One region of the Shewanella sp. ENK2 genome, then DNA from elsewhere that is predicted to be linked to it. Evidence: predicted binding sites of a transcription regulator. Region 1 holds the regulator's gene; each other region holds the start of a gene.
The links. Region 1 encodes sigma-54, which starts transcription at its own class of promoters, with help from an activator protein. Its sites were predicted from a motif close to GTTGGCACGNNNNTNGNNT; they were not measured.

Region 1 (4,423 bases):
GTAGGGTACTGGTCAGCCATTAAATTGCTGATAAGTTCCAGTACCTTTTTCTTACTGCCCGGAGTGGCACAGGTAGTGCACGCCGGCTGCAGGATGGTGCGAAGTTCCATCGTTAGTGTTTAATTAACTTCTCTTTGTGTTTAATTACCTGACGGTCTAATTTGTCTATCAGGGCGTCAATTGCGACATACATATCTGCGTTTTGAGATACGGCAAAAACTTCACCTCCTTTGAGGTGCAATTTAGCTTCGGCAATCTGTTGTAACTTTTGTACATTGAGCACAACGTGAACATTATTGATCTGTTCGAAGTGACGTTCAAGCTTTGAAAATTTAGTTTGCACATACTCACGTAAAGATTGAGTAATTTCGATATGGTGTCCAGTCAGGTTAATTTGCATAGATCATCCTCCAATAACAAAGGCTTATAAGCTTTTGCGTTGGTTTGAGGGAGGGATGAGCATTGCTTCACGATATTTGGCGATCGTACGCCGAGCAACATTGATCCCTTGTTCAGCCAGTAGCGTCGCCATTTTACTATCGCTAAGTGGCTTTTTCTGGTTTTCTGCAGCGACCAGCTTTTTGATAAAGGCTCTGATTGCTGTAGATGAACACTCTCCGCCATCATCGGTACTTACGTGGCTAGAGAAGAAGTATTTTAGTTCAAAAAGGCCGCGAGGGGTGTGCATATATTTTTGAGTTGTAACCCGTGAGATGGTCGATTCATGCATCTCTACCGCTTCGGCAATATCATTTAAAACCATAGGCTTCATGGCTTCTTCGCCGAACTCAAAGAAACCTTGCTGGAATTGAACAATACAATTTGCCACTTTTAACAGGGTTTCATTGCGGCTTTCAATACTTTTAATAAACCATTTGGCTTCTTGTAAGTGACCGCGAATGAATTGGCTGTCAGCTTGATTGGCTGAGCCTTTTGCCATGGCGGCATATTGCTGATTTACGCCTATTTTAGGCATATTATCTGGGTTTAATTCTACGACCCAACGGCCATTCTTTTTAAACACTGTGACATCTGGGATGACGTACTCATCTTTGATTGGAGTAATTTGTAACCCTGGGCGAGGGTTCAGTGTTTGGATAAATTGAATCGCTTCGCGTAAATCATCTTCTTTAAGCTTGGTTTTACGCATTAGTAATCTGAAATCACGACCTGCTATTAAATCTAGGTGTTCAGATATCAGTAATTTTACATTTTCTATGCAAGGGATTTCGCTTGGGTATTGTCCCAATTGAATCATCAAACATTCGCTTAAATTTCTTGCAGCGACACCCACTGGATCAAAATGTTGTACACGCTTTAATACGGCTTCAACCTCATCAAGTTCAATATCCTCAAGACCGAGTGCATCGAGAATATCTTCTGTTGATTGAGTTAAGTAACCTCTATCATCAATTGCGTCGATGATGGCTGTCGCAATGGCGAGGTCATTTTCAGAAAATGGGGTTAAGTTTTTTTGCCATTCTAAATGTTCGTATAAACCTTCAGTCGTTTCACCTTGAAATGGCATATCGTCATCACGGCTTACAGCGCCAGAACCTGAGTTAGGAGAGGCGGTGTAGACTTCATCCCAAGTGGTATCCATTGGTAAGTCTTCAGGCATGGACTCTTTCGTAAGTGACTCTGTTGTATCGACTGATGAGGTGTCTTTTTCTACGCTGACTTGGCTGTTATCGCTAAAATCGGTGTCAGTTTGCTGAGTATTGTCTTTGACTGGTTCTTTTGCTTTGGCAAACTCATCCTCAAGCTCAAGAAGAGGATTTGAGTCAAGTGCTTGCTGAATTTCTTGCTGTAGCTCCAAAGAGGAAAGTTGCAATAAGCGAATGGCTTGTTGCAACTGCGGGGTCATTGTCAGGTGTTGACCCATTTTAAGTTGGAGTGAGGCTTTCATTTACCGCTTATCCCTAATTGAATTTCATCATCGCGACTACAATGTTATGGGTCTAGCACCTTTGTAAGTGTTAGCTAGACTTTAACCGAACTTGGGTTCTACTTTGCCAAAAATTAGCGTTAAGTTTTGAGTCTAGTGTATAACGCTAAAAAGTGGGACTGGTTGGCCGCGAAAATGCCATACTTGTACACTAAAGAATGCTAACTATAGCTTGAATTGCTCACCTAAGTATACTGACCTGACTTGCTGATTGTCTAAGATCTCAGCAGGTGTACCTTCAGCAATTAAATCTCCGTGGCTGACAATATACGCACGCTCACATACATCAAGTGTTTCACGGACATTATGGTCAGTAATCAATACTCCAAGACCACGATTTTTTAGTTGTTGAATAATTTTCTTAATATCTATCACAGAGATAGGATCAACACCCGCAAATGGTTCATCTAATAAAATAAACTTAGGATTGGCGGCTAAAGCGCGTGCTATTTCTACACGTCGACGTTCACCACCTGATAGAGCCATACCTTGGCTGTCACGAATATGGGTAATATTGAACTCTTCTAATAAGTGCTCTAATTCTTCGATTCGTTGCTCACTCGATAAGGTTTTGCGGGTTTGCAGCACTGCCATGATGTTATCGTGCACAGTGAGTTTTCTAAAAATACTGGCTTCTTGAGGTAAGTAACCAATACCTTTACGAGCACGTAAATGCATTGGGTCTGCAGTCAAGTCGTCAGAATCAATCAAAATACGACCTTTATCGCTTTTGACTAAGCCTACAACCATATAAAAGGTTGTGGTTTTACCTGCACCATTTGGCCCTAAAAGACCAACAATCTGACCCGTTTTAACGGTTAGGCTAACGTTTTTGACAACTTGGCGGCTTTTATAGCTTTTTGCTAAGTTTTCAGCTGTTAAGGTAATTTGTGTCATTATTGCTTTTGCTCTGCCGCAGGGGTCGTTATGTCTGCATTGGTTGAGTTTTGAATATCAGATTCTTGAGGGGTGACTGATTCAAGGAGGGCATCAGTGTTAGTTTCAACAGCATTTGCCTCAGGAGTCACTGTTTGATTCTCAGTTACATTGTTAGGTACATTATCAGTCGTATCAGCATCTGGGTTATCAAGCGAATCATTATTTTCTAACGGCGCTTCGTCTGAGTTATCAAGTTCTTCGTTTTCTTTATTCAAGTCAGGGTAATTTTCTGGCTGAAAAATTGTGATAACTCTGTCTTTTCCTTCACCTGTGCTTTCAGCGATCAGTTGCTGTTTATCAATATTATAGCTAATGAGATTACCAGTAACCTGACTGCCTGCCTGGTCAAGTTTTGCATTGCCTTTTAAGGTTAAAATACTGGTCGAAAGCTCATATTTTATTTCGTTTGCACTTGCGGTACCGATACGGCCATCATCGAGTTCTTGTGAGAATGTGGCTGGATTACCTGTCGCAATCATGGTTTTTTTGCCACCCGACTCTTCACTGAATGCACGTAATTGATCGGCATTAATATTAATGGTGCCTTGCGTCACATTCACTGGGCCGAAGAAAATCACTTGGTTATTTTTAATATCTGCTTTTTGGCTGACGGCAGCGACTTTAAGCTCTTGTTGTAAATCACCTTCTTTGGCATGAACGCCGGTGACTGTCACTAAGCTCAATCCCATTAGGCTCATACCAAGAATACTTTTTCTAATAAAGTCTGTTTTCATAAGCTTATTGAGTGAAAATGTCAGTGTTTTACTTTGCTTCATATGTTCCTTCTACCTGACTTAAAAGCTCTAACTCTTCGGCATTTAAATCAGCATAAAGGCCTAAGCCTTGTATTTTAAAATCTTGTCCTGAGACATTAATCTGTCGATCAGACGTCATGATCATGGTATTTAAATCTAACGCAAGCATACTTGTGGTTAGCGATTGTACTGGTTCATTGATGTTTATTGCATCAATAATAACATTTTTTTCTAGCACCACTTTACCGGTTTCTTTATTAAGCTTGCCTAATTCAGCGGTTAATTGCCACTCAGCTTCGCCGTTTTCTGGATAGATAAGGTATACAGGCTCAGTGAATAGGGTTTCATTGGTTTGCTGAAAGTGTTCCATGTGTTTTGCTGAAACCCGGCTTTGTACTAATCCTTGCTCGTTAAATTCTGTGCTTCGTAAGTCATTAGCGATGAATTCTGGACGCGCGGGATCGGGAAGCTTATTGGCTTCCATTTGACTACGCTTCACTTGCACTTGCCAGTATAAAACTAATGCTGCACCAAAGAAGCCGAGAATAGCGAGGGTGGTACGGCTCATATACTCATTCCGTGGGCGGTTTCGAATTTGTCTTGGCTAACAAGCAGTAAATCAGTTAACTCACGTAAAGCGCCGTTACCGCCATTAATGCGAGTGATCATTTGGCAATGTTGTTTTACGTATGGGTGACCATCTGCTACGCAAACAGCTAAGCCCACTTCTTTCATAACGGGTAAATCAACCATGTCATCACCGATATAGGCAACTTCATCT
Region 2 (4,423 bases), 2.2 Mb from region 1:
GAAGGTATTATTGCAACGCAGCAAATCGGTAAATGTACTGAAGAAGACGTTGCTGCTGTGAAAGCATTTTGGGAATCGAAAAAAGTGCCTCAACTTGAAGTTAGTGCACTTTATGATATCTGGTGGGGCTAATATAGCCGATGCCTGAGCAAATATTGCTAGAACAAGTGGTCGACAAAGTTCGGCCACTTATTGGTTCTGGGAAGGTCGCAAACTACATACCAGCATTGGGTAATGTCGATCCGAATAAAATTGCCATAGCAGTCACCACAGCTGATGGTCAAACTTTGGGCGCTGGCGACTATCTAGAGCCATTTTCAATTCAAAGTATCTCCAAAGTATTTAGTTTAACTCTGGCGTTGAGTTTGTATTCTGAAGATGAAATTTGGTGTCGAGTAGGTAAAGAACCTTCGGGGCAGTCCTTTAATTCGCTTGTACAAGTTGAATTAGAACGCGGGATCCCGCGAAATCCCTTTATTAATGCAGGTGCTTTAGTGATTGCCGATTTAATTCAAGCAAGACAAAGCGCCCCTAAGCATCGTATGTTGGAAGAAGTACGAAAGCTTAGTGGTAACTCACATATTTGTTTTGACAAGAATGTGGCTAACTCTGAGTTCAAATTCAGCGCTAGAAATGCCTCTATTGCTTACTTAATGAAATCTTTTGGAAATTTCGAAGGTAATGTTGATACGGTATTAAAAAGTTACTTTCATTACTGTTCATTAAAAATGAACTGCGCGGATTTATCAAAAGCGATGTTCTATTTAGCTAATCGAGGGAAAACCTTACAAGGTCATCAGTTGATTACACCTGTACAAACTCGTCAGCTGAATGCTTTGCTTGCAACATCAGGTTTATATGATGGTGCAGGGGAGTTTGCCTATCGAGTTGGTATGCCGGGTAAAAGTGGCGTAGGCGGTGGCATCATTGCTGTAATTCCTGGAGACATGTCCATTTGTGTTTGGTCACCTGAACTTGATCAAAATGGCAACTCACTGGCTGGCACACACATGTTAGAACACCTTTCGCAATCTCTAGGCCGCTCGATATTTTAAAAGCGGCTTAATGCTTTTACTTCAATACGTCGTATTTCAAGTCTTTCCTCTTCAATACTTTCAGTCTCAATACTTTCAGTTTCAAAACTTTAGGTTTCAAAACCTTACGGTTCAAAATCTTACGGTTCAAAACCTTCAGCCAAGAAGGCTGAATTATAACCTGCTCTAATTAGGCTATCTATATTCTGCTATCGGTGCATAAAAGCGCTGATGAACTTATATTATTAATGTGTGAAATAAACCACTTTATGGTTAATTTCACGCAAACTGAGTAAACTTTTTTAGCAATTCCGCTTAATTTGTTGCTAGAACATTTTCTTAATTATTTGAAATATAATGATTTATATATTTTGGCACGCTGTGTGCTTTATATGGATTAAGTAAAGCGTTCTTTAACTGGCGCTAAGTCACTTAATAGAGTTTGGGTTCACTTATTATTAAAAATGCAGTCTAGTCGTGAAAGATTGTATTTGTTTAACAGCAAGGAAATGGCTAATGAAAACGTTAAATTATACCAACACAGGGTTACTTAAAGGCATTGCATTATCAGGATTAATTTTTACAGCTGGCGCCTTCAACCCTGCAATGGCTAAACTGTCAATTGAAGATCAGCAATGCAATGTAACCTTAAATTATGATGTGACGGTAGAACCGCAAAAACTACTCGTTAGTGAAAAAGGCCAAGAGTTATATCGTGTCGAAATGGGCGAATTATTTGTTGAAGGTAATAAAATTAAACTTAACGCTCAGCAACAAAACTTAGTGTCAGATTATTCTGAAGGCTTATCTAAGCAAGTTCCAGAAATTATCGATCTCGTTAATGAAGTCGTCGTACTTGCCACCGATGCTGTGAGTTTAGCGCTTACGCCAATTTTTGGTGATGCGACAGGGGCTAAGCTTGATGAAATGTTAGCAGGCATTCAAAGCCGTTTGGATGAAGCTGCTTATCAGCAAGGCGATAAATTCTATCTAGGAGCGACTGAATCATCAATTGAGCAAGCATTTAATGAAGACTTCGAGAAAGAAATGGAAGCGATGATAGAAAATTCTATGGGCAGCTTTATGATGGCCCTTGGTGCTGAAATGATGTCTTCAGAAGGCGGTAGTTTCGAAGAGAAAATGGACTCGTTCGGAAAGAAAATGGAAAAAATGGGCGAGGATATTGAGTTACAAGTTGCTGAGCAATCAGAGGCTATCGAAGCGAAAGCTGAAAAGATTTGCGAAGACTTTGAAGAACTTATGATTATAGAAGGTGAGATGCGCCAGTCTATCCCTCAGTTGTCTGATTACCAATTAGCAACATTAGATCACGAGTTATATGAGTAATTTACCTTGAGTGACTCTTTAAGCTTGAGTGAAGCTTAAGGTAATAACAATTACCTATTCTTTAGCGGTAATTATTCATTATCTTGATTGTTCAATTTATAGCATTGTTAAAATGTACCTGACCTTCCCCTGCAACCTTTTGCAGGGGCTTTTTCGTTATTAATCCGCTTAATCCCCTTATTCAACGACATTTCTAAGAAACTAATTATTTGTTCTGATAAAAAAATTGTATATTATAAATATAGAGCCATTTATAGTTTTTTTGGTATACTCCTAAAATTATAAAACTGAATTGCTAACCTATTAACTTATTGTTTTAGTTTTGGTTGGTTATTCAAGATAACGGATTATCTGTATTTAATTTCTTTTTTGGTGTTCTGTGTATTATTTTTACACTGCATTCCTGACTGATTTTTGCTCAGTTTTGTTTCGGGCAAGTTACAGTTATTTGCATACCAAAAACTATTTTTAATGTCGTAAACAGCGTAAGGCGACTCCAATGTTAGAACTGTTAGAACCTATTGCTATTTTTACTCATGTTGCCCGTGCTGGTAGTTTCAGCGCTGCAGCGAGAAGACTGAGTATATCTAAATCCAAAGTAAGTACTCAGGTTGCTGATCTTGAACATAAACTTGGGGTTCAACTTATTCAACGTACTACACGTAGTTTGAGTCTTACTGAGGCCGGGAACTTACTTTATATCCAAGGTGAAGAGCTGCTAAGAGATGCAGAGCAAGCCGTGGCGAGTGTGCACAATCTTAATGATGCTACTCGTGGTGTATTGAAAGTAGGTATTTCGCAGTCGTTCGGTACTATGCATATTATCCCTGCATTACCTGAGTTTATGGCTAAACACCCTGAGTTAGAGCTACAGGTTAGCTTATTGGATCATAAGGTTGACGTGGTCAGCGAAGGGTTAGATTTACTATTAACTATGTCTGAGCAATTACCTTTGGGCATGGTGGCACGTCCTTTAATGAAGTGTCAGTTCCTTTTAGCTGCATCACCTGAGTATATTGCTCAACATGGCACAATTTCTCGCCCAGAACAGTTAGTTGATCATAACTGTCTTGTATATCAAGGTGAGTGGCATGAACACAGTATGTGGCAGTTCAAGAAAGGTGAAGATTACTGTGAGATCGGTGTTTCTGGTAACTTCCGTGTTGATAATGCACCTGCACTTAAATCCGCCGCTGTCAGCGGCTTAGGCATTGCGTATCTTGCAAGTTACCTCATGGAAGATGAAATTGAGCAAGGGACTTTAGTTCCTTTACTACCTGATTGGCAGTTAACCAATAACTTACCACTTCAAGCGGTTTACCCTCGTCGTAAACATCTTGCACCAAAAGTCAGCGCATTCATTGACTTTATTAAGGGGCACATTGGTAGCACGCCATACTGGGATGCTAAATTTGATCACTTATACAAATTACGTAAATAAATACGCATATAAGGGTTAAATTACGTAAGAATATATGGAAACATTGTTCGAAATTTAAAATAAAGCTGCTCATTATTGTGCGGCTTTTTTATTTTTCATTAAAAAACAGGTGGTTAATTGTTTGTGTTTGAAAAATGTACAGTGTGTTTTTTGTTTTGTAGCTAAAACAATTTAAACGGTACGACTTGAACTATGTTCTTAAATCAATACAATAGATTTCAGTTGATTCGGAATGGTTTGAGTCACGCATCTTGTTGAGAAATGACCCCTTTTCATCAAAATGTGCAAACCAGCAACTTCGCAAGTTTTGAATCACTGCTGGCAACGGTTTTAAAATTAGAACAATGCCGGCTTTGAAACCATCATCCTAGTTTATATTGGTTTACCCCAGACTTTGTGCTGGGGTTATTTTTATCTAAAATAACCTAGCTACAGTGTTAGGGTGTTGATTTCAAATAGTCTTACTTTGTTACATTAGCTGCTAATGTGAGATTGAGTGACTAGATTCTTCCTATATTCCTAACCCAGAATATAAAGCTATCTTTTTATTCAGCCAACGGCTTGAATGTGAATTAGATAATATAAAAAAGCCACTGATATC
Region 3 (4,423 bases), 1.4 Mb from region 1:
TCGCAGCGCCGTATTTTTCTGCCACCACATTGCCCACTGTCACCAGTTTATTGGTGTGTTCAACCCAACATGCGCTAGCTAATAAAAGTAATGTGAGCTTATCAGAGCTGCAGCAACATGTTGAATTAACCATTGAAGATTCATCACCAACAAAGCAGCGAGACGAACTGCAATTTGGCGGTGATAAAGTGTTTTACCTATCTGGCTTTATCATGAAGAAAAACGCCTTATTAAAAGGTTTAGGTTTTGGTTGGATGCCAGAGTTTTTAATTAGTGAGTTAATTGAAACTCAGCAATTAGCCATTGTCGATTTTGTTGGTGGCCACCGCTTTCGATTTACCCCACAATTGGTGTCTACACTGGAGCGGCCGTTAGGGCGAGCGGGGCAATTATTTACCGATCTTATTTTAGAAGAGTTCGCATTGTTTGATAGTAAACAACATCAATCGACAGTCGTTTAACTTAGCATTCAAGTATCTACTGTCACTCAATAAAAGCTTGTGAATTGCACGTCTTTATCGTGTTTTTGTATCCAATGACGTTAGGGAGCTGAAAGGCCGAAGTCGTGGCGTTTTGTTACCATCTTTTGTGAAGCATATTGATAGGGAAGCAACGGCATATCCCAATTAAAAATTCTTTTGCAAGCCAGCTTAAACCTCACCTTTTCATTGTGTTAATGTATCAAAAACAATGAGTAGCAATTAGCTAATTAAAGCATGGTTGAAAATACATGAATCGAAAACCAATTAATTACCCGTTAATGTCCGTTAGCTGCTTGTATGAAAAATGCAATGATGACGCTGTGATGATTATTGATGTCAGTATGGATAAGGTGATTGGCAAAGAACCAATTATTTATGATGAATTAGTGACGATACCTAATAGTCATTTTGTTGATATTAACGTAGATTTAGTCGATACCGACAGTGCTGGTGTGCACTCATTTCCGAGCCAAAGCCAAGTGAATAAGGTTATCAATAAACTGGGTATTTCAGAACATTCAACACTTGTTTTATATGATAATCAGGGAATATATTCGTCTCCACGTGCGTGGTGGATATTTCATACGTTTGGTCTGAGTAATGTGTTTATTTTAGATGGCGGTCTGCCTGAATGGATTAAACAGGGCTATCCAACTTCATCTGAATATCTAACTATTGATACGAAAAACGTAGAAAGCCTAGTTAATGTAGGCAGTGATGTTATCTCATTTATGGACTCTTGTTTCGATGCTCGTCAGCTTGTGTCAAAGCAAGAAGTGTTACTCAACCTCACTGATAAACAATTTAGTGTGATTGATGTTCGAGCTACTGCACGTTTTAATGGCTTGGTTGATGAACCAAGACAAGGCGTGAGAAGCGGCCATATTCCTGACTCAATAAATCTCCCTTTTGCCAATGTGCTAAATGGTAATACATACAAGCGTCCTGCTGAATTGCGCCATTTATTTTCCAGTATATTACCTGAAGATAGTAAGCGGGTTGTATTTAGCTGTGGCTCAGGAATTACTGCTTGTATTGGCTTGGTAGCGCTTATATCAAGTGGTACAGATACAAGCTTATATGATGCTGCCTTATATGATGGTTCGTGGAGTGAGTGGGGCAGTGATGCATCTCTGCCGATTGCAAAATCAAAGATATAAAAAGAAACTTACTACAACACTCATCAAAAGTAGTTTAAACAATAGGATTGCAAAATGGCATATTGGTTAATGAAGTCTGAGCCAGACGAGTTCAGTATTGACGATTTACAGCAATGTGAAAACCAAACTGAACCTTGGGAAGGGATCCGTAATTACCAAGCGCGTAACTTTTTACGCGATGCGGTAAAAGTGGGCGATACGGTATTGTTTTATCATTCCAGTTGCAAAGTGCCGGGTATTGTTGGCTTGGCGACAGTATCATCTGAGCCTTATCCCGACCAGAGTGCTTTTGATAATGAGTCAAGTTATTATGATCCTAAATCAGATATTGAAAATCCGCGCTGGGTTGCTGTGGATTTAACTTATCGGCAAACCTTTAAGCAGATTATTACCTTAAAAGCGCTTAAAGCTGATCCTCAACTTGCTGATATGGTATTAGTGAGTAAAGGGGCAAGGTTGAGTGTTCAACCTGTGACTGAAGCAGAATTTCAGCATATTGTTAGTGTGTTAGCGTCATAGGAGAAAGTGGATGTCGTGGACATGCGAAAATTGTAATACCGTCATTGATGATGGCTTTCAAGTTTGTTGGAATTGTAACTGTGAAAAAGGTCAACCAGCGCCAGTCGCTTCACCTAACAAAGCGAGTATTGATTGTATTCGATGCAAGAGTAGCCTTACATTTATTGGTACTAAAAGTTTTCATGAAGGTACGCGCTGGGGCGTTTTAGGTGAACTTGGCGAGCTGTTTGTTAATAAAGAAGATTTTGATATGTTTGCCTGTAAATCTTGTGGCAAAGTAGAGTTTTTTATTGCTGGTTTTAACCACAAAAATAACGAAATTTAGAATGGTTTACTCTATTTAAAACTGAACAGAAACACCTCATAATCTGCTAGCTGAATATAAGGTGTTTTTGTTTTAACGCTACTGTCCAATATCTTTGCTTTCAGTCATAAGTGACCTGTTAGTAGCTTTCTTTTGCCACAACGGTTTGGCCAATTGGTGTTAAGCTCAGTAGTGCGAGTTTTACGTGTTGTATTGCAAACGGAATACCGATAATGGTAACAAAGCAAGCTACAGCATGGGTTAAGTGACCAATCGCGAGCCAAATACCACAGAATAAGAACCAAATAACGTTGCCAATCATGCCCAATGGACCAGTACCAATATCTTCAAATCCTTTTAAATGTTTACGGTTAACGTTTTCTTGTCCAAATGGCCAGAACGCCATTTCACCAATCACGAAGCAAGCACGGCCAAATGGAATACCAATAATACTGATAAAACACAATAAGCCTGCTAGCCACCATGCTAGACCCATTACAAATCCGCCCATGATGAACCATGCGATATTAAAAATTAATCTCAAGACTGACATTGGTGCTCCCTAAGTCATACAAAACTGGTTAATGAAATGACCAATATTCCATTGGTGATAATAATCACTAGAAAGCCAAAACTATGCCAATATTTTTATTAGCTTTTTGTTTCTTTTAAGTGGTTGATAATTATTGATTTTATTTTGATTTGTTTAGAAGGTTAGAAGACATTACTTGACTTAGTTTGGGCTGTCGACAATTGATGATAGCGAAAATCGCTAATAGTTAGTTAAAATACCACTACAGACTATAACTCTTTATTTAAGCGACGTTACTTATGTTTGCGGCTGGCTCTAATGTATCTCTTGCGGATATCTCAATCGACACGCCCGTTGATAAAATGAGATTTGCTGATCGTGAGGTTTTTGTTAAGCGAGATGACTTGATTCATCCTGATTTTAGCGGAAACAAAGCCCGTAAGTTTCAATTCTTCTTGACCCAGGACTTTCCTCATATCAATAAGGTTATTGGATACGGTTCACCTCAAGCTAATTCATTACATTCACTTGCAGTGCTGGCTAAGTTGCGCGGATGGCAGTTAGATTATCATGTGGATCATATCGCTGATTATCTTAAACAAAACCCACAGGGGAACTACCTAGCAGCGCTTAATAATGGCGCCAATATTGTCGAGAAACCTAAACATGTAAGCGGCAATCTTGATAGCTATGTGTCTGATTTAGCGAAACAAGCATCTGCGAATGAGATCTATATTCCTGAAGGTGGACGATGTGAGTATGCTGCAGAAGGGCTTGAAACATTAGGCCTGCAAATTTTGAGTTGGATGCATCAGCAGAATATGACTAGATTAAATCTGTTTTTGCCTTCAGGTACGGGCACAACAGCATTATTCTTGCAACGATTTTTTAAGCGCTACCTTCCGCAGGCGAGTCAGCCAACTGTAACAGTCAATGTCATAACCTGCAGTTGCGTGGGGGAGACAATTACCTAACGCATCAGTTTAGTCAGTTAACATCACAGAGTGAGTTTCACCCGCATATTGTATCAAATGGCACTAAGTATCACTTTGGAAAGCTTAATCGACAGTGTTATGACATGTGGCGTCGTGTGCGTGATTCTGGCATTGAGTTTGAGTTACTTTATGATCCAGTTGGATTTATCATGCTGGAGCATTTTTTAAATAAAGATTATAAAGCGGAAACTGTCGATAATACTTGGCCTGTTATGTATTTACACCAAGGTGGTTTATTGGGTAATCCAAGTATGCTCGCTAGGTATATACGTAAATATGGTCAGTAAGTTAACTGTAGCTAAAGAAAGTTGTTTAAGTATTAGTGCTGGAAGTGAAGCGAATGGGGTTGTTTCATGTTGCTCAGTTCTAATAAACGTCCGGTAAAGTGTGAGAGGAAATACCGAGAAGCGATGTTTATTGAGTAACTGAGC
Region 4 (4,423 bases), 790 kb from region 1:
TTTTAATCAGCAGTTTATTGAACAAAATGAGCGAGCGGTTCCGCAAAAGGCGGCTAATATGTCAAATCAAATGGCGCATATATTACAAGCTATGCCATCTGGCGTTGTGATTATTAATGGGGATGGTGTTGTCACTCTTGCTAACCCTGTGGCCACTGAATTATTAGGCAGACCTTTACAAGGTGCCAAGTGGTTTGAAATTATTAATCGCGCTTTTTCTCCCCAAGAAGATGATGGTCATGAGGTTTCTCTTAAAAATGGTCGTCGAGTTAAGTTAGCAATTACCCCTTTAACACCGGAGCCTGGTCAGTTAATTGTACTGACGGATTTAACTGAAACCCGCTTACTTCAAAAGAATTTATCGCATTTACAGCGATTATCTGCGCTTGGGAAAATGGTCGCGACATTGGCTCATCAAGTCAGAACTCCGCTTTCTGCTGCAATGTTATATGCGTCGAATTTAGCCAGCCCTAAGTTGGCTGAAACGGCTAAAAAACGCTTTCAGTCTAAGTTAGTTGATCGCCTTAATGAACTTGAGCGACAAGTCAATGACATGCTGCTAATGGCTAAGAATAAACAAGATGATGTCTCAGAGGCTTTATTGGCTGAAGCAATTATTGAACCTGTGTTAGCTAACTGTGAACCTATTGCTGAAAACAAGTCGTGTAAATTACAGTATTTTAATCATTCTAGTGATGCGATTTTAGCTAATGGCAATGCATTAAGTTCAGCGATTAACAATTTAGTGATGAACAGCTTAGAAGCCAATGCAACTGAAGTACGTATCATAACCAGTTCAACCGATCATCGTCTGAATATTGATGTGATTGATAATGGTAAAGGGCTAGCTGCTGATATGCAGCAACAAATACTTGAACCCTTTTTTACTACAAAAAGCCAAGGTACAGGACTTGGGCTTGCAGTAGTGCAAACCGTTGTGAGAAACCATAACGGCACGGTGCAGGTGTCATCGCAACCCGATAAAGGTTGCCTTATCAGGCTTTCATTCCCAGTGCATAATGTTGATGAACAAGTCAATGCTAAGGCAAGTTTAACTCAAACGGAGACTTCTCATGGGTGAAGCAAAATTACTACTCGTTGAGGATGATGCATCGTTAAGAGAAGCATTACTGGATACATTGATGCTAGCTCATTACGATTGTGTTGATGTTGGTTCAGCCGAAGAAGCCATCATAGCGTTAAAATCTAATGATTTTGATCTGGTAATCAGTGATGTTCAGATGGATGGCATTGGTGGCATCGGCTTATTAAATTACCTCCAGCAAAATAATAATAAGATTCCAGTATTATTAATGACAGCTTACGCCACCATTGATAATGCGGTCAGTGCCATTAAGTTAGGCGCGGTGGATTATTTGGCGAAGCCATTTGCGCCAGAGGTGCTGCTCAATCAAGTGTCACGCTACTTGCCGTTAAAACAAAACCTCGATCAACCTGTTGTCGCTGATGACAAAAGTTTGGCATTACTGTCAATTGCACAACGAGTCGCAAGTTCCGATGCATCAGTGATGATAATGGGGCCGAGCGGTTCAGGTAAAGAAGTGCTTGCACGATATATTCATCAAAACAGTGCCAGAGCAGATGAGCCTTTTATTGCCATTAACTGCGCCGCTATACCTGAGAATATGCTTGAAGCAACCCTATTTGGTTATGAAAAAGGCGCCTTTACTGGCGCTTATCAGGCGTGTCCTGGTAAATTTGAGCAGGCACAAGGCGGGACGATTTTATTAGATGAAATCTCTGAAATGGAGCTTGGTCTGCAAGCTAAACTTTTACGTGTGCTGCAAGAAAGGGAAGTAGAGCGCCTTGGCGGTCGTAAAACGATATCGCTAAACGTTCGAGTGTTAGCAACTTCCAACCGTGATTTGAAAGAAATGGCATCTTCAGGAGCCTTTAGAGAAGACTTATATTATCGCATTAATGTGTTTCCGCTTACTTGGCCTGCATTAAATCAGCGACCTGCTGATATTTTACCGCTTGCTCGTCATTTGATTGTGAAACATGCAAAGCTTGCGAATATTTCACCAGTACCCACAATCGATGATGTGGCTTGTAGAAGGCTGCTGACTTATCGCTGGCCTGGTAATGTGCGCGAGCTTGATAATGTCATTCAACGAGCGCTGATATTGCATACAGGTGAAGAGGTGACAAGCAATGATATTGTGCTTGATAGTGCCGAAGTGCCGCTGCAGCCTACTGAGCAACAAGCTAAACCGAGCACAGAAACAGATGGCTTAGGGGGAGAATTAAAAGCCCAAGAACATGTGATTATTTTAGAAACATTAAATCAGTGTAATGGCAGCCGTAAAGCGGTAGCTGAAAAGCTGGGAATTAGCGCAAGAACCTTACGATATAAAATGGCGAAAATGCGCGATATGGGCATTCAAGTGCCGGCTTAATTTTCTCCTGTTAACGTATCTGTTGTTAACGTCAGCCAGAAAACCTAGCACTTTCGCTAGGTTTTCTTATCTACAATGACGATTGCTGCGCACACATTGAGCAAACTCACTGCTTTTTACCCCCAATATCTATTGTTAATAGGCATTTTTATATTATTGGCATCCTAATTGCTAAATCTATTGTAACTGGTTTTTAGTCGTCAAATATCCGACGAATAGGAGTTTACAATGCAGGTTAGCGGAAATCCTTTTTTACAAGAAATGCAATCACTTCGTGGTGAAATTTCACCTAATCTTCGTTCTCCAATTCAACCGGATATGACTCAGAAGGTGGGTAATACATCAGGGGCTGATTTTGGAGAGTTACTTTCTCAAGCCGTTGGAAGTGTTACTGCTTTACAAAAAAATTCCGCCAACCTAGCGACACGTTTAGAAATGGGTGATTCGACAGTCACACTGTCAGATACCGTAATAGCTCGTGAAAAGTCAGGTGTGGCATTTGAAGCAACTGTGCAAGTAAGAAACAAGCTTGTTGAAGCTTATAAAGAAATTATGAGCATGCCTGTTTAGGCTCTTATCAGATTAGAAAGTAGGTAATTATTGTGAGCACAGATCTCGTATTAGATTCAGATACCGTTGATAGCACAGGGATTCAGCAAGAGAACAAATCTGGCTTAATGAGTTCATTTGGCAGTGCTGATTTCATGCGTCAAATCACCATGATATTAGCGTTGGCAGTCTGTTTGGTGCTGGCGGTTTTCATGATGATTTGGGCGCAAGAGCCTGAGTTTAGACCTCTAGGTCAGATGGAAACCAATGAAATGATCCAGGTTCTGGACGTTCTCGATAAAAATAAAATTGCCTATAAAATTTCTGGTGATGTAGTCAGTATTCCAGAAGATAAGTATCAAGATGTAAAATTACTATTAGGCCGTGCAGGTGTTGAAACCTCAAGCCAACCAACTGATTATTTGAGTAAAGATAGCGGCTTTGGTGTGAGTCAACGCATGGAGCAGGCGAGATTAAAACAAAGCCAAGAAGTCAATTTAGCTCGTGCAATTGAAGAGCTTAAAAGTGTTACTCGTGCCAAAGTGATTCTAGCGTTACCAAAAGAAAATGTATTTGCCAGAAACAAATCTAAACCTAGCGCAACCGTAGTCGTTAACGTGCGCCGTGGCAGCTTAGGCCAAGAAGAAATTGATTCCATTGTTGATATTGTCGCTTCTGCTGTTCAGGGTTTAGAGCCTACTCGAGTCACAGTGACTGACTCTAATGGCCGTTTACTTAACTCTGGAAGCCAAGATGGCGCTTCAGCAAGAGCTCGCCGTGAACAAGAGTTAGTTCAACAAAAAGAATCTGAATACCGTAATAAGGTTGATTCTATTTTAATGCCGATTTTAGGCCCTGAAAACTTTACCTCGCAAGTGGATGTCAATATGGACTTCACTGCCGTTGAGCAAACAGCAAAACGTTTTTCTCCTGATTTACCAGCAGTACGCAGCGAAATGACCATTGAGCGTAATTCATCGGGTCAGGCAATGGGTGGTATTCCAGGTGCATTATCAAACCAACCACCTATGGAGTCTGATATTCCACAAGAAGTGGGTGAATCTGAAGCCACAGCGGCTACTGGAGACAGTTTCCGTGAAGCAACTCGTAACTTTGAGCTTGATACCACTATTAGCCATACTCGTCAGCAAGTTGGTGTGGTTAGAAGGTTAAGTGTATCGGTCGCCATCGACTACAAGCCTGGACCAGTTGATGAAAATGGTGTGGTAACAAGAGTACCTAGAACCGAACAAGAGCTGACTAATATCCGACGTTTATTAGAAGGGGCGATGGGGTTTACCAGTCAACGTGGTGATACGTTGGAGGTAGTAACCGTTCCATTTATGGACCAACTAATTGAAGAATTGCCAGCGCTAGAAATGTGGGAGCAACCATGGTTTTGGCGAGCGGTAAGGCTAATACTAGGCGCATTATTAGTGCTAGTTCTGATATTA

Region 2: ACGEDC_RS15080 (YggN family protein) is a predicted target of sigma-54. The motif match lies at 1,405-1,423, and genes of this name have one in related genera.
Region 3: ACGEDC_RS20440 (YccF domain-containing protein) is a predicted target of sigma-54. The motif match lies at 3,091-3,109, and genes of this name have one in related genera.
Region 4: fliE (flagellar hook-basal body complex protein FliE) is a predicted target of sigma-54. The motif match lies at 2,576-2,594, and genes of this name have one in related genera.

Annotation. Positions count from the first base shown of each region.
Region 1 covers NZ_CP171406.1:1,237,985-1,242,407, reverse strand. Annotated here, with positions in the region: gene ptsN (PTS IIA-like nitrogen regulatory protein PtsN) at 1-110, opposite strand, end outside; gene hpf (ribosome hibernation promoting factor) at 113-400, opposite strand; gene ACGEDC_RS05585 (RNA polymerase factor sigma-54) at 425-1,909, opposite strand; gene lptB (LPS export ABC transporter ATP-binding protein) at 2,114-2,845, opposite strand; partial or broken gene lptA (lipopolysaccharide transport periplasmic protein LptA) at 3,040-3,585, opposite strand; gene lptC (LPS export ABC transporter periplasmic protein LptC) at 3,650-4,210, opposite strand; gene kdsC (3-deoxy-manno-octulosonate-8-phosphatase KdsC) at 4,207-4,423, opposite strand, start outside.
Region 2 covers NZ_CP171406.1:3,432,025-3,436,447, forward strand. Annotated here, with positions in the region: gene ACGEDC_RS15070 (50S ribosome-binding protein YggL) at 1-132, shown strand, start outside; gene glsB (glutaminase B) at 141-1,055, shown strand; gene ACGEDC_RS15080 (YggN family protein) at 1,551-2,381, shown strand; gene ACGEDC_RS15085 (LysR family transcriptional regulator) at 2,881-3,822, shown strand.
Region 3 covers NZ_CP171406.1:4,678,549-4,682,971, reverse strand. Annotated here, with positions in the region: gene ACGEDC_RS20460 (LysR family transcriptional regulator) at 1-461, shown strand, start outside; gene ACGEDC_RS20455 (sulfurtransferase) at 731-1,642, shown strand; gene ACGEDC_RS20450 (EVE domain-containing protein) at 1,697-2,161, shown strand; gene ACGEDC_RS20445 (hypothetical protein) at 2,172-2,486, shown strand; gene ACGEDC_RS20440 (YccF domain-containing protein) at 2,605-3,018, opposite strand; gene ACGEDC_RS20435 (pyridoxal-phosphate dependent enzyme) at 3,297-3,971, shown strand; gene ACGEDC_RS20430 (hypothetical protein) at 4,076-4,279, shown strand.
Region 4 covers NZ_CP171406.1:444,590-449,012, reverse strand. Annotated here, with positions in the region: gene ACGEDC_RS02130 (sensor histidine kinase) at 1-1,081, shown strand, start outside; gene ACGEDC_RS02125 (sigma-54-dependent transcriptional regulator) at 1,074-2,420, shown strand; gene fliE (flagellar hook-basal body complex protein FliE) at 2,649-2,990, shown strand; gene fliF (flagellar basal-body MS-ring/collar protein FliF) at 3,098-4,423, shown strand, end outside.